DNA from 2 places in the Trichococcus shcherbakoviae genome. Region 1 is predicted to be linked to the other one. Evidence: predicted binding sites of a transcription regulator. Region 1 holds the regulator's gene; the other holds the start of a gene.
What was found. Region 1 encodes HrcA, which represses chaperone genes, less so after heat shock. Its sites were predicted from a motif close to TTAGCACTCNNNNNNNNNGAGTGCTAA; they were not measured.
Positions count from the first base shown of each region.

Region 2: a site for HrcA is predicted at 4,349-4,375, ahead of groES (co-chaperone GroES). Genes of this name have one in related genera too.

Region 1 covers NZ_OY762653.1:20,454-26,760, forward strand. The annotation lists gene ribF (riboflavin biosynthesis protein RibF) at 1-107, shown strand, start outside; gene hemW (radical SAM family heme chaperone HemW) at 108-1,238, shown strand; gene hrcA (heat-inducible transcriptional repressor HrcA) at 1,374-2,408, shown strand; gene grpE (nucleotide exchange factor GrpE) at 2,431-2,967, shown strand; gene dnaK (molecular chaperone DnaK) at 3,013-4,833, shown strand; gene dnaJ (molecular chaperone DnaJ) at 4,933-6,075, shown strand; gene ACKPBX_RS00120 (phosphoenolpyruvate carboxykinase (ATP)) at 6,290-6,307, shown strand, end outside.
Region 2 covers NZ_OY762653.1:2,085,948-2,092,254, forward strand. The annotation lists gene ACKPBX_RS10005 (HAD family hydrolase) at 1-154, opposite strand, end outside; gene ACKPBX_RS10010 (ABC-F family ATP-binding cassette domain-containing protein) at 263-2,218, opposite strand; gene ACKPBX_RS10015 (redox-sensing transcriptional repressor Rex) at 2,566-3,198, shown strand; gene ACKPBX_RS10020 (DUF4305 domain-containing protein) at 3,285-3,491, opposite strand; gene ACKPBX_RS10025 (CPBP family intramembrane glutamic endopeptidase) at 3,533-4,042, opposite strand; gene groES (co-chaperone GroES) at 4,403-4,687, shown strand; gene groL (chaperonin GroEL) at 4,716-6,307, shown strand, end outside.

The DNA of each region.
Region 1 (6,307 bases):
AAATCAAATTTTCGGGCGTCGACCAACTGATCGCGCAGCTTAAAAGTGATGAAGCGGATACGATCGCCTATTTTAAGGATCACCCCTTGGATGAGGTGACCCTCTAAATGGCAGCGGCTTATTTGCATATCCCTTTCTGCGAACACATCTGTTTCTATTGCGACTTCAATAAAGTGTTCCTGGAAGGCCAGCCGGTCGATGAATACGTTGATGCTTTGGTAAAGGAAATGCAGTTGTCGAAGCAGTTGCACCCTCAAGAAGAGATCAGCACTTTCTATATCGGCGGCGGCACACCGACGACGCTGAATGAGCGCCAGTTGGAGAAGTTGTTGAACGGCATCCGTAGCACCTACTCCTTGCCGAAGGGAGCCGAGTTCACGATGGAAGCCAATCCGGAAAGTATTTCGTTCGAGAAGCTGAAGATCATGCGTGATTATGGGGTCAACCGTTTGAGCATGGGGGTGCAATCCTTTAATAACGACATCCTGAAAAAAATCGGCCGCATCCACACAGCCGAGCAGGTATACACTTCCGTGGCTGATGCCCGCAGAGCCGGATTCGAAAACATGACCATCGATCTGATCTTCCGCCTTCCGAACCAAACGATGGCTGATTTTGAAGACAGTCTGAAAAAAGCTCTGGAATTGGATTTGCCGCATTACTCGATCTATGCCTTGATCCTTGAGAACAAGACGGTGTTTTATAACTTGATGCGTCAAGGGAAATTGCCGTTGCCTTCAGAGGACACGGAAGCCGATATGTATGCACTGGCTATCGAGACGATGTCAAAAAACGGCAGGAATCAATACGAAATCTCCAACTTTGCGTTGCCGGGCTACGAATCCCAGCACAATCTCACCTATTGGAAAAATGAGTCCTATTTTGGTTTCGGAGCCGGAGCGCACGGCTATATCGATGGGATCCGCTACCACAATCATGGACCGATCCAGCAGTATCTGGCGCCATTGCGCGAGAACAGTCTGCCGATCATCCGTGAGCAGAGGTTATCAAAAAATGAACAGATGGAAGAAGAAATGATTCTGGGTCTGCGCACGATGGTGGGCGTCAGCCAAAAACATTTTGCCGAGAAATTCCAGACCCCGCTGTTGGACCAGTATGCTGCCGTCATCGCGGATTTGGTCGCGGACGGCCTGCTGCTGGTCGATGGCGACAGGATCCGTTTGACCCAAAGAGGCGTTTTCCTAGGCAACGAAGTATTCCGTTCTTTCTTGATGTGAATCCGTTAATTGCCTTTGGCGTGCCCATAATCTTATGGAAAATGATTGTATTCCGTTGACAAAGCCTGTTACCCATGATAAATTTATTTATGGTTAGCACTCATTAAGGTCAAGTGCTAAAGTGAGGTGAAAATCTTGTTAACAGAAAGACAGTTGCTAGTTTTGGATTTAATTGTCAGGCATTACATCGAATTCGAGGAGCCTATCGGATCGAAGACGCTTCTGAAGGAATCTGCTTTGTCTCTAAGTTCCGCCACGATCCGCAACGAAATGATGCGGATCGAAGAACTGGGGTTCCTGGAAAAGATGCATTCTTCATCCGGCAGGATACCTTCCATCCAAGGCTACCGTTACTATGTCGACCAACTAATGGGCAAAGAAAGCGAAGAAGTCGCTGACGATGTCAAACAGACGATCAAGCATGGTTTTCAGAATCCTTACCGGGAAGTCCAGCAGGTCGTCGAAAAATCAGCTGAAATGTTGTCGTTTTTGACGAATTATACCGCTTTGGCGATCGGTCCTGAAACAAAGGACAGCCGATTGACGGGTTTCCGATTGGTCGCGCTCAATGAAGGACATGTGATGGCCATCTTGGTGACTGATAAAGGACATGTGGAAAATCAGATTTTTTCTGTTTCGCCAGGCTTCTCGGCCACTGAGATAGAAAAAATCGTCAACATCTTCAATCAGGAACTTGTAGGCCGCACGCTGCAGGAAGTATTCATCAAACTGCAAACGGACATTCCGGTGATTATCCGGAAGTACGTCGATGCAAAAATCGATTTCACGGCGATCTTCAATGACATCGTGGCGAAGTTGGAGCATGACCGCTTCCATGTGGGCGGCAGCATGAACCTTCTGAACCATTTGGATGCGACGATGGACAAGAACAAAGTCAAGGCCATTTTAAGCATGCTGAATGGGTCTCCGGACATCCATGCGCTTTTTTCAAACCCAAACGACGGCGTCGGCGTCAAGATCGGAACGGAATTGGACAATGAGCTGTTGCATAATTTTAGCCTGATCACGGCTACCTATGACACGGCCGGCAACGGTAAGGGCCTGATCGCATTACTGGGGCCAACCAATATGCCTTATCAAAAAATGATCAGTATCATGAAATTTATGCGTTACGAACTTTCTGATAGCTTGAATGATCTGAACAAATAAGCACGACAAAGGAGATTTTGAAGTGGACAATAACGAAGAATTAGTGGATCAGGAACAAGCGACCGTTGATACAACGGTTGTCGAGAGTCAAGAGACGGTTGCGGAAGCAAGTGAGGTTGAAACCTTGAAAGCAACCTTGTCCGAAACGGAAGACCGTTTGTTGCGCCTGCAGGCTGAACTTGCCAATATCCAGAAGCGCAACGCGAAAGAAAGACAGGATGCGGCGAAATACCGTTCCCAGTCATTGGCGCAGGAATTGTTGCCGGTGATGGACAGTTTGGAAAGAGCTTTGGAAATTGAAGTGGAAGATGAAAAATCATTGAACCTGAAAAAAGGTTTGGAAATGGTCATGAATCTATTCACTGATGCTTTCGCCAAAGAAGGCATCACTTCGATCGATCCGATCGGTCAGCCTTTCGATCCGAATTTCCATCAATCGATCCAAGTACTGCCGGCTGCCGAAGGGCAAGCGCCTGATACAGTCGTAGCGGTATTTCAAAAAGGCTACGCTTTGAAGGAACGTGTGTTAAGACCAGCAATGGTCGTTGTGTCACAATAATTGTATTGATAAACATAAAAATTTCATATAGAGGGGAATAACATCATGAGCAAAATTATCGGTATTGACTTAGGTACAACAAACTCAGCTGTTGCAGTATTAGAAGGCGGAGAAGCTAAAATCATCCCAAATCCAGAGGGAAATCGCACGACACCATCTGTCGTTTCCTTCAAGAATGGTGAAATCCAAGTGGGCGAAGTTGCAAAACGCCAAGCAGTAACAAACCCTAACACAATCAGTTCGATCAAACGTCACATGGGCGTTGCGGGCTACAAAGTGGAAGTGGAGGGCAAGAGCTACACACCACAAGAAGTTTCAGCGATGATCCTTCAATACCTGAAAGGCTACGCAGAAGACTACTTAGGCGAAAAAGTCGATAAAGCCGTTATCACAGTCCCAGCTTACTTCAATGACGCACAGCGTCAAGCGACTAAAGATGCTGGTAAAATTGCCGGACTGGAAGTTGAGCGTATCGTCAACGAGCCGACTGCTGCAGCTTTGGCATACGGTTTGGACAAAACGGACAAAGAAGAAAAAATCCTTGTATTCGACTTGGGCGGCGGTACATTCGACGTTTCCATCCTTGAATTGGGCGATGGCGTATTCGATGTATTGAGTACAGCCGGCGACAACAAATTAGGCGGAGATGACTTCGACAACAAAATCATCGACTACTTGGTTGCGGAATTCAAGAAAGAAAACGGAATCGACCTTTCAAACGACAAAATGGCGAAACAACGTCTTAAAGACGCTGCTGAAAAAGCCAAAAAAGATCTTTCTGGCGTGACTTCAACACAAATCAGCTTGCCGTTCATCACTGCCGGCGATGCAGGTCCGTTGCACCTGGAATTGACGCTTACCCGCGCTAAATTTGACGAAATCACTTATGACTTGGTTGAACGTACAAAAGGTCCTGTACGCCAAGCATTGAAGGATGCAGGTCTATCAACTTCCGAAATCGATGAAATCATCCTTGTCGGCGGTTCAACACGTATCCCTGCAGTCATCGAAGCAGTCCGCAAAGAAGCAGGCAAAGAGCCAAACAAATCCGTTAATCCGGATGAAGTTGTCGCAATGGGCGCTGCTATCCAAGGCGGAGTCATCTCCGGTGACGTTAAAGACATCGTATTGTTGGACGTAACACCTTTATCATTGGGTATCGAAACAATGGGTGGCGTGTTCACTAAATTGATCGACCGCAATACAACAATCCCTACAAGCAAGTCACAAGTCTTCTCGACTGCAGCCGACAACCAGCCAGCTGTTGATGTGCATGTCCTGCAAGGTGAGCGTCCGATGGCAGCAGACAACAAAACATTGGGTCGTTTCCAATTGACGGATATTCCATCAGCTCCTCGTGGTGTTCCTCAGATCGAAGTATCATTCGATATCGACAAAAACGGTATCGTCAATGTTCGCGCGAAAGACTTGGGAACTCAAAAGGAACAAACAATCACCATCAAATCCTCTTCCGGTCTGACCGACGAAGAGATCGAAAAAATGGTGAAAGATGCAGAAGCTAACGCTGAAGCAGACAAATTGCGCAAAGAAGAAGTTGAATTGCGCAACGAAGTGGATCAATTGATCTTCCAAACCGACAAAACATTGAAAGAGCTTGACGGAAAAGTCGACGCTGATGAAGTGAAGAAAGCTGAAGAAGCGAGAGACGAACTGAAAGCAGCAGTCGAAGCAAATGATTTGGAACAAATGAAAACGAAGCGTGATGCTTTGAATGAGCTTGTCCAAAACCTGACTGTCAAACTTTATGAGCAAGCTGCTCAAGCGCAACAACAAGAAGGTGCGCATGACACAGCAACTGACGACGGTGTCGTTGATGCCGATTTTGAAGAAGTAGACGACAAATAGTCAACTCTAACGAGAGGAAGCCAACGCTTAACTGCATTGGCTTCTCTCACTGTATAGAGATAAAATGTTCAGATGAAGCCAATCAATGGAGGCGAAACAATGGCGAAGAGAGATTATTACGATGTCTTGGGTGTGTCGAAGGATGCCACAGACGATGAGATAAAAAAAGCTTACCGGAAACTTTCCAAGAAGTTCCACCCGGATGTCAACAAAGAAGCGGGCGCAGAAGACAAATTCAAGGAGCTTGCTGAAGCTTACGAAGTATTGAGCGACGGCAATAAACGCGCAGCCTATGACCAATACGGCCATGCCAGCACCGATCCAAACTTTGGCGCAGGCGGAGGCTATGGTGGCGGCGGCTTCGGCGGTTTCTCGGGCGGTTTTGAAGATATCTTTGATTCCTTTTTCGGAGGCGGCGGCGGTCGCGGCAGAAATCCGAATGCTCCCCGTCAAGGGTCTGATTTACAATACCGTATCCATCTTACATTTGAAGAAGCGATATTCGGGAAGAAAGAAACCATCCGTTACAAACGTGATGAAGAATGTAAAACATGTAGTGGTTCAGGCGCAAAACCGGGCACGCAGCCGAAAACATGTTCGAAATGTCATGGTTCCGGAGCGGTCGGTGTCGAAAGAAATACGCCTTTCGGCCGTGTGATGACGCAAGCAGTCTGTGATGTCTGTTCCGGAACGGGTAAGGAAATCACGGATAAATGTACAACGTGCCACGGACGCGGGCATGTCGAAGCCGATCACTCTGTGGCTGTCACCATCCCTCCAGGCGTCGACGATGGACAACAGATGCGCTTGAATGGACAGGGCGAAGTCGGCAGCAATGGCGGCCCGTATGGTGATCTTTATGTCGTTTTCCAAGTGGAACCAAGCGATATTTTCGATCGCGAAGGGACAGAGATCCATTACACGCTTCCGATCAGCTTCGCTCAAGCAGCTTTGGGTGATGAGATTGAAGTGCCGACCGTGCATGGCAAGGTCAAGCTGAAGATTCCTGCCGGGACACAAACGGGCACGAATTTCCGCCTGAAAGGCAAAGGGGCGCCACGCTTGCGTGGAACCGGAAATGGTGATCAGCACGTCAAAGTGACTGTCGTCACACCGAAGAACCTTAGCGAGAAGCAAAGAGAGGCAATCCGCGCATTCGCAGCAGCAGGCGGCGATACGTTGGTGGAAGATGACGCCAATTTTTTTGATAAAGTTAAGGACGCCTTCAAAAATAAAAAATAAATAAGCCAAAAGAATCGGTGCGTTGGAAACAGCAAAGCACCGGTTCTTTTTTTGTCCCTAGACTATTCTGTTAGAGTTTTTGTAACTAACATGAGGACCAATAACACTTTTTTTATAGAAAAAGAATAAATATTCTCTAATTTCTTGATGTAAGGGGTTACATTTTGCTGAAATAGGATTATAATGGAACTATCAAATAAAAGAGGTGACTTAAATGGCTACTATAGAATCG
Region 2 (6,307 bases), 860 kb from region 1:
ACATATACTCATGCGTTGTTCCCTGATAGCGGAAATGGTACTCCAACTCGGTGTCCACTCCAAATTCCTTCAATAACATACTCTCTGATCGCAAAAAGAATGGTTCCGTATCGATGATGACACCATCCATATCAAATAAAACGGCTTCTAACATATGCTAACCTCCATATTATGCGTACTTGTTCCAGTGCATCTTAACAAAAGTTCCGGCATCCCTCAACTGAAACCGAAAGCGCGTGAGCCAAAACGGTTATCCGCTTCATTATTCACTCAGTTCCTCGAGCGCCATTGTCTGTTCTTCCCAATCCTGCATCAGTTCATCCTGCCGTGCCTGTAGGGCAAGCAATTGCTGGTTGAAATGTTGGACTTTTTCGTGATCACCGTAGACTTCCGGCTCGGTCAATTGCAGTTCGATGGCAGCGATGGCCCCCTCGACGGTCGCCAATTCATCCTCCAAAGCCTCCACTTGCCGGGCCAGTTTTCTTTCCAATTTCAGCTTTTCCTTGGAAGAAACATAATCCCCTTTGGCTTTCGAAAGAGGCTCAACGGCAGTGTTTGTTTCCGTGGCGTTTTCGGCCTGCTGCAGAGCTGCAAGAGCCGCTTCCTGCTGTTTCTTTTCAATATAGTAATCATAGTCCCCGAGGTACAATTTGCTGCCCTCAGCGGAGAGTTCGGCAATGCTTGTCGCAATCCGGTTGATGAAATAGCGGTCGTGGGAAACGAAAAGCAGGGTGCCATCATAATCGATCAAGGCATTTTCAAGCACTTCCTTACTGTCGATGTCCAAATGGTTTGTGGGTTCATCGAGGACGAGGAAGTTCTTTTGATCCAATGCCAGCTTGCAGAGTGAAAGTCTTGCCTTCTCGCCACCGCTCAATGCCGGAATCGTTTTTTCGACATCGGCACCGGAGAACAGGAAGCTCCCCAGAATACTGCGCACATCTTTTTCATTCAGCGTAGGATGAAGATCCCAGATTTCGGCGAGAACGCTCTTATTTTTGGAAAGGTTGCCTAATTCTTGGTCATAATAACCGAGATCCACGTTGGCGCCGAGCTGGACTCTGCCTTTCAAAAGCGGAATCTCGGAAATGATCGACTTCAGCAAAGTGGACTTGCCAATCCCATTCGGCCCGACGATTGCGATCGCTTGTTGTTTGCGGATATCAAGATTGATCGGGTCAGCCAAGACCGTATCGGCATAGCCGACAGCCCCGTTTTCAAGGGTCAAGACGACGTTTCCGCTCTCTTTTGCAATCTCGAAGGAGAAGCGGGCGGAACGTTCATCACCTTTCGGTTTGTCCATCCGGTCCATTTTCTCAAGACGTTTGCGGCGGCTTTGTGCCATCTTGGTAGTGGAAGCGCGCGCCAGGTTACGGGCGACGTAATCTTCCAATTTGGAGATTTCATCCTGTTGCTTCTCGTAAGCCTTCACTTCCTGCTCCAAGCGGGCGGCTTTCTCGGTCAGATAATAGGAGTAGTTGCCTTTGTAGTGCTGGATCTTGTGGCGGCTGATTTCATAGACTTCAGTGGCGACTTTATCCAGAAAATACCGGTCATGGGAAACGATCAAGAGCGAGCCGTTGTAACCAATCAGATAATTTTCAAGCCAAGCCAACGTGTCGATGTCCAGATGGTTGGTGGGCTCATCCAAAATGAGCAGGTCGTTCTTTTCAAGCAGGATTTTGGCCAAGGCGAGCCTTGTTTTCTGGCCGCCGGACAATTGGGAAATCGGGCGATCGTAATCTTCTTCGTAGAACTGGAATCCGTGCAACACCGAACGGATCTCTGATTCATAGCCGTAAGCGTTCTTTTCATGCAGGGTGTGCTGAAGATGGTCATAGCGTTCCAAAGCTTTTTGATAGGCTTCTTCATCCTCGAGCAGGTCCGGATCCCCCAAAGCGAAAGCGGCTTGCTCAGCCTCTTTGGTTAATCGGATAAGCGGCGCGAAAATGGTCAACATTTCTTGCCAAATCGTATTCGAGGAATCGACCGCGCTATGCTGATCCAAGTAGCCGATCGTAACTTCCTTGCTCTTGGAAACAGAACCGGCGTCCGTCGTTTCGATGCCTGCCAAGATCTTCAGCAGGGTTGATTTCCCTGCTCCGTTTCGGCCGACGAGAGCGATACGCGAATGGTCCTGGACTGTAATTTGAATATTATCGAATAAGACGCTCGCCCCAAAAAGGCGCGCCAAATTTTGTCCTTGTAGTAAAATCATATGTAGTGTCCTCTTTCTAAGCAAATGCTGGCATTTATCCTTTTCATTTTATCACAGCAAACACTGATTCGATAGGGACAAGCAGAGTTATTGCTATATTCACGTATTTGTGCATGTGAAATTTATTGATGACCCCGCTTACAATTAGTATTGTATTTCACATATTGTTCAAAAAAGGCTTCACAATCAAGTCCGGTTTCGAACAAATTAGTAGATTTTTCACAATCAGATGATATAATAGTCAATATGAAATGAAAGCTTAAGTATGTGAACATACTTTTTAAAGTTTGTGCATTCTGACAAACAATATGAGGTACGAAATGAACGAGGAAAGAAGAGGAGAAAAAATGTCGACGAATGATATTCCAAAAGCCACGGCAAGGAGGTTGCCGATTTACCACCGCTATTTGCGCTTTTTGCATAACGCCGGTAAAAAACGTGTTTCATCCACTGAATTGAGCGAAGCAGTAAAAGTGGACAGTGCTACTATCCGTAGGGATTTCTCATATTTTGGCGCGCTGGGTAAAAGAGGGTACGGTTATGATGTCGAGTACTTGTTGGATTTCTTCAGCAAAACCTTGAACCAGGACCGTCTGACGAATGTGGCTTTGATAGGTGTGGGTAATTTGGGACATGCCTTGTTGAACTACAACTTCCATGTCAGTAATAATGTGCGCATCAGTGCCGCATTTGATGTCAATGAAGGCATCGTCGGCAAAATCCTTAGCGGTGTGCCGGTTTACCCGATGACGGATATGGTTGAGCAATTGCGCATCCAACAGATTGATGTAGCCATTTTGACAGTTCCCCAAGAAGTGGCGCAGGATGCCACTAATCGATTGACCGAAGCGGGCGTTCGCGGCATCATGAACTTTACCCCGATTCGTCTTTCCGTTCCGGATAATGTCCGCGTTCAAAATGTGGACTTGACGAATGAATTGCAGACGTTGATCTATTTCTTGGACAATGATATCGGCTGAGCAAAGTCGGCAGCTGATGATAAGAAAATAAAAAAAGAAGGGGTCTAAGTCTCAAAATAAAATGAGACGGCCTCTTCTTTTTTTTCCTAGTTTTTATCGATGCTGTCTTTGATTTTCAAGTAGGCGTTGAACATGCGTACGCCTTTCACAACATCACTTGTTGCGAACAGCACGCTTATGATGGCCATGAATCCCCACCCTGCAGTATTCACTGCGTCGACTGCCAGCGAAATGAAGAGGATTGCGAAAACAAAACGGATGATTACTTGAATTAATAGATTTTTTAAAGTCATGTTATTCCTTTCTTTTTCCTAAATAGCGGACTTCACGTGCCTTACGAAATGAGTTGGGAGAGAATCGGCAAAGCGGATACGGCATTCATCAACGCATGCGCAATCATCGGAGTGGCTATGTTTCTTGTTCTGTAATAAAGGAAAGAAAACCATAGTCCCAGAGAGCCATAAACCAAATAGTGCCCATCATTATGCGCAATCGCAAAAAGCAAAGCACTGATAGTGGCTGCGCCGACGATCCCGATTGCATCAACCAGATGTGTGACAATCGCTTTACGGAATACAAATTCCTCCATCACAGGTGCAAAGATGATAATGTTAAAAATAAAGAATGGATAGCGGTTTGTCAAGTCCAGCAATACTTCCGTATTTTCGGAAATTACGGGCATCTTGAACAAAAGATACTCCACGTTCATCGCGACGATCTGAATCAGGATAGCTCCCAAGAAGCCAAAGATTCCGATTGCGAGCGTTTTTCCGATTGGGGCGGCTGGTTGCTCTGTAAGGCTGTTTTGTGGTGTCCATTTTTTTCTGCTATTCCATGCTACCATAAGGACAGTCCCTAGGAAAGCGAAGAATAGCGAGAGATTCATAGCCGCTGCGATACGATCCGCTTCCGGAATGAAAAAAAGTATAACGACCGGCAGAAGCTGAGAAGCGAGATAGATGAGAATGATCTGTATGGCTAACGTTGACCTGGAACGTATTTTTTTATTCATATAATAGTACCTTTCTGAGAGAACTGACGTCTTACGCTTGATAAACAGTATAGCATAATAGCGTAAAAAAATAGAATCAGAAAAAATCGGCTTCCCTCTTGCAAATTAATTGGAGATTGATTAATATAGAAATGTAACTTAGCACTCTGAGTTGATGAGTGCTAAAATGAACTTATTTTTGGAGGGATCATCTTGTTAAAACCATTAGGAAACCGTGTTATTGTAGAAGTTGCCAAAGAAGAGGAAAAATCTGTAGGCGGCATCGTTTTACCGTCGTCCGCTAAAGAAAAATCCCAAACCGGTACCGTTATTGCTGTAGGAGCAGGCCGCGTGACGGATAACGGCGTAACCATCGAAATGACCGTAAAGGCGGGGGATACTGTCCTTTTCGAAAAGTATGCAGGCACAGAAGTCAAATATGCAGGCACAGAATACTTAGTGATCAAAGAAAGCGACATCGTAGCAATCCTGGACTAAAAATAAAATTCATGAGGTGAATCGATAAATGGCAAAAGACATTAAATTTTCAGAAGACGCAAGAGCAGCAATGCTTCGTGGTGTGGATATCTTAGCAGATACCGTAAAAGTGACATTAGGACCTAAAGGCCGCAACGTTGTTTTAGAAAAAGCGTACGGTTCTCCATTGATCACGAATGACGGCGTGACAATCGCCAAAGAAATCGAATTGGAAGACCGTTTCGAAAATATGGGAGCGAAATTGGTTTCCGAAGTTGCTTCCAAAACAAACGACATTGCTGGTGATGGTACAACGACTGCCACTGTTTTGACACAAGCGATCGTTCGTGAAGGTTTGAAGAACGTTACAGCAGGCGCAAATCCGGTAGGTATCCGTCGCGGTATCGAATTGGCTACTCAAGCAGCCGTAAAAGGCTTGGCAGAAATTTCCCAAACCGTAAATTCAAAAGAGTCGATCGCACAGGTAGCTGCTGTATCGTCCGGATCGAAAGAAATCGGCGAATTGATTGCGGAAGCGATGGAGAAAGTCGGCAACGACGGAGTCATCACGATCGAAGAATCAAAAGGGATCGAAACCGAGTTGGATGTTGTTGAAGGGATGCAATTCGACCGCGGTTACCTATCGCAATACATGGTCACCAACAACGACAAAATGGAAGCAGAATTGGAAGCACCTTATATCCTGATCACGGATCGTAAATTGTCCAATATCCAAGACATCTTGCCTTTATTGGAACAAATCCTGCAACAAGGTCGCCCATTGTTGATCGTTGCTGATGATGTTGACGGCGAAGCGTTGCCTACATTAGTATTGAACAAATTGCGCGGAACATTCAATGTAGCGGCAGTCAAAGCACCTGGTTTCGGTGACCGCCGTAAAGAAATGCTGCAGGACATCGCAATCCTGACAGGCGGTACAGTCATCGCTGAAGACTTAGGCTTGGAATTGAAGGATGCTTCCGTAGAACATTTGGGTCGTGCAGGCAAAGTTGTCGTAACCAAAGACTCCACAACAATCGTTGAAGGAGCTGGTGAAAAAGCAGCCATCGAACAACGTGTAGCGGTCATCCGTGCGCAATCAGCAGAAACAACTTCAGAGTTTGACCGTGAGAAATTGCAGGAACGCCTTGCGAAATTATCCGGTGGCGTCGGTGTCATCAAAGTCGGAGCGGCTACAGAAACTGAATTGAGAGAACGCAAACTGCGTATCGAAGATGCTTTGAACGCAACGCGTGCTGCTGTTGAAGAAGGTATCGTATCCGGTGGGGGTACAGCCTTGATCAACGTTCAAAAATGCGTCGAAGCATTGGAACTGACTGGCGACGAAGCGACAGGTGCACGCATCGTGGCACGATCGTTAGAAGAGCCAGTGAGACAAATCGCTGAAAATGCAGGAAAAGAAGGCTCCGTTGTAGCCGATAAGATCAAGGGCCTTGAAGTTGGCATGGGTTATAACGCCGCAACCGATGAATGGGTAAACATGATCGAAGCAGGAATCGTCGATCCTACAAAAGTGACACGTTCCGCTTTGCAAAATGCAGCCAGCGTTGCTGCCTTGATCCTATCGACAGAAGCAATCGTAGCCGACCATCCAGCACCAGCAACACCCCCATCAATGGA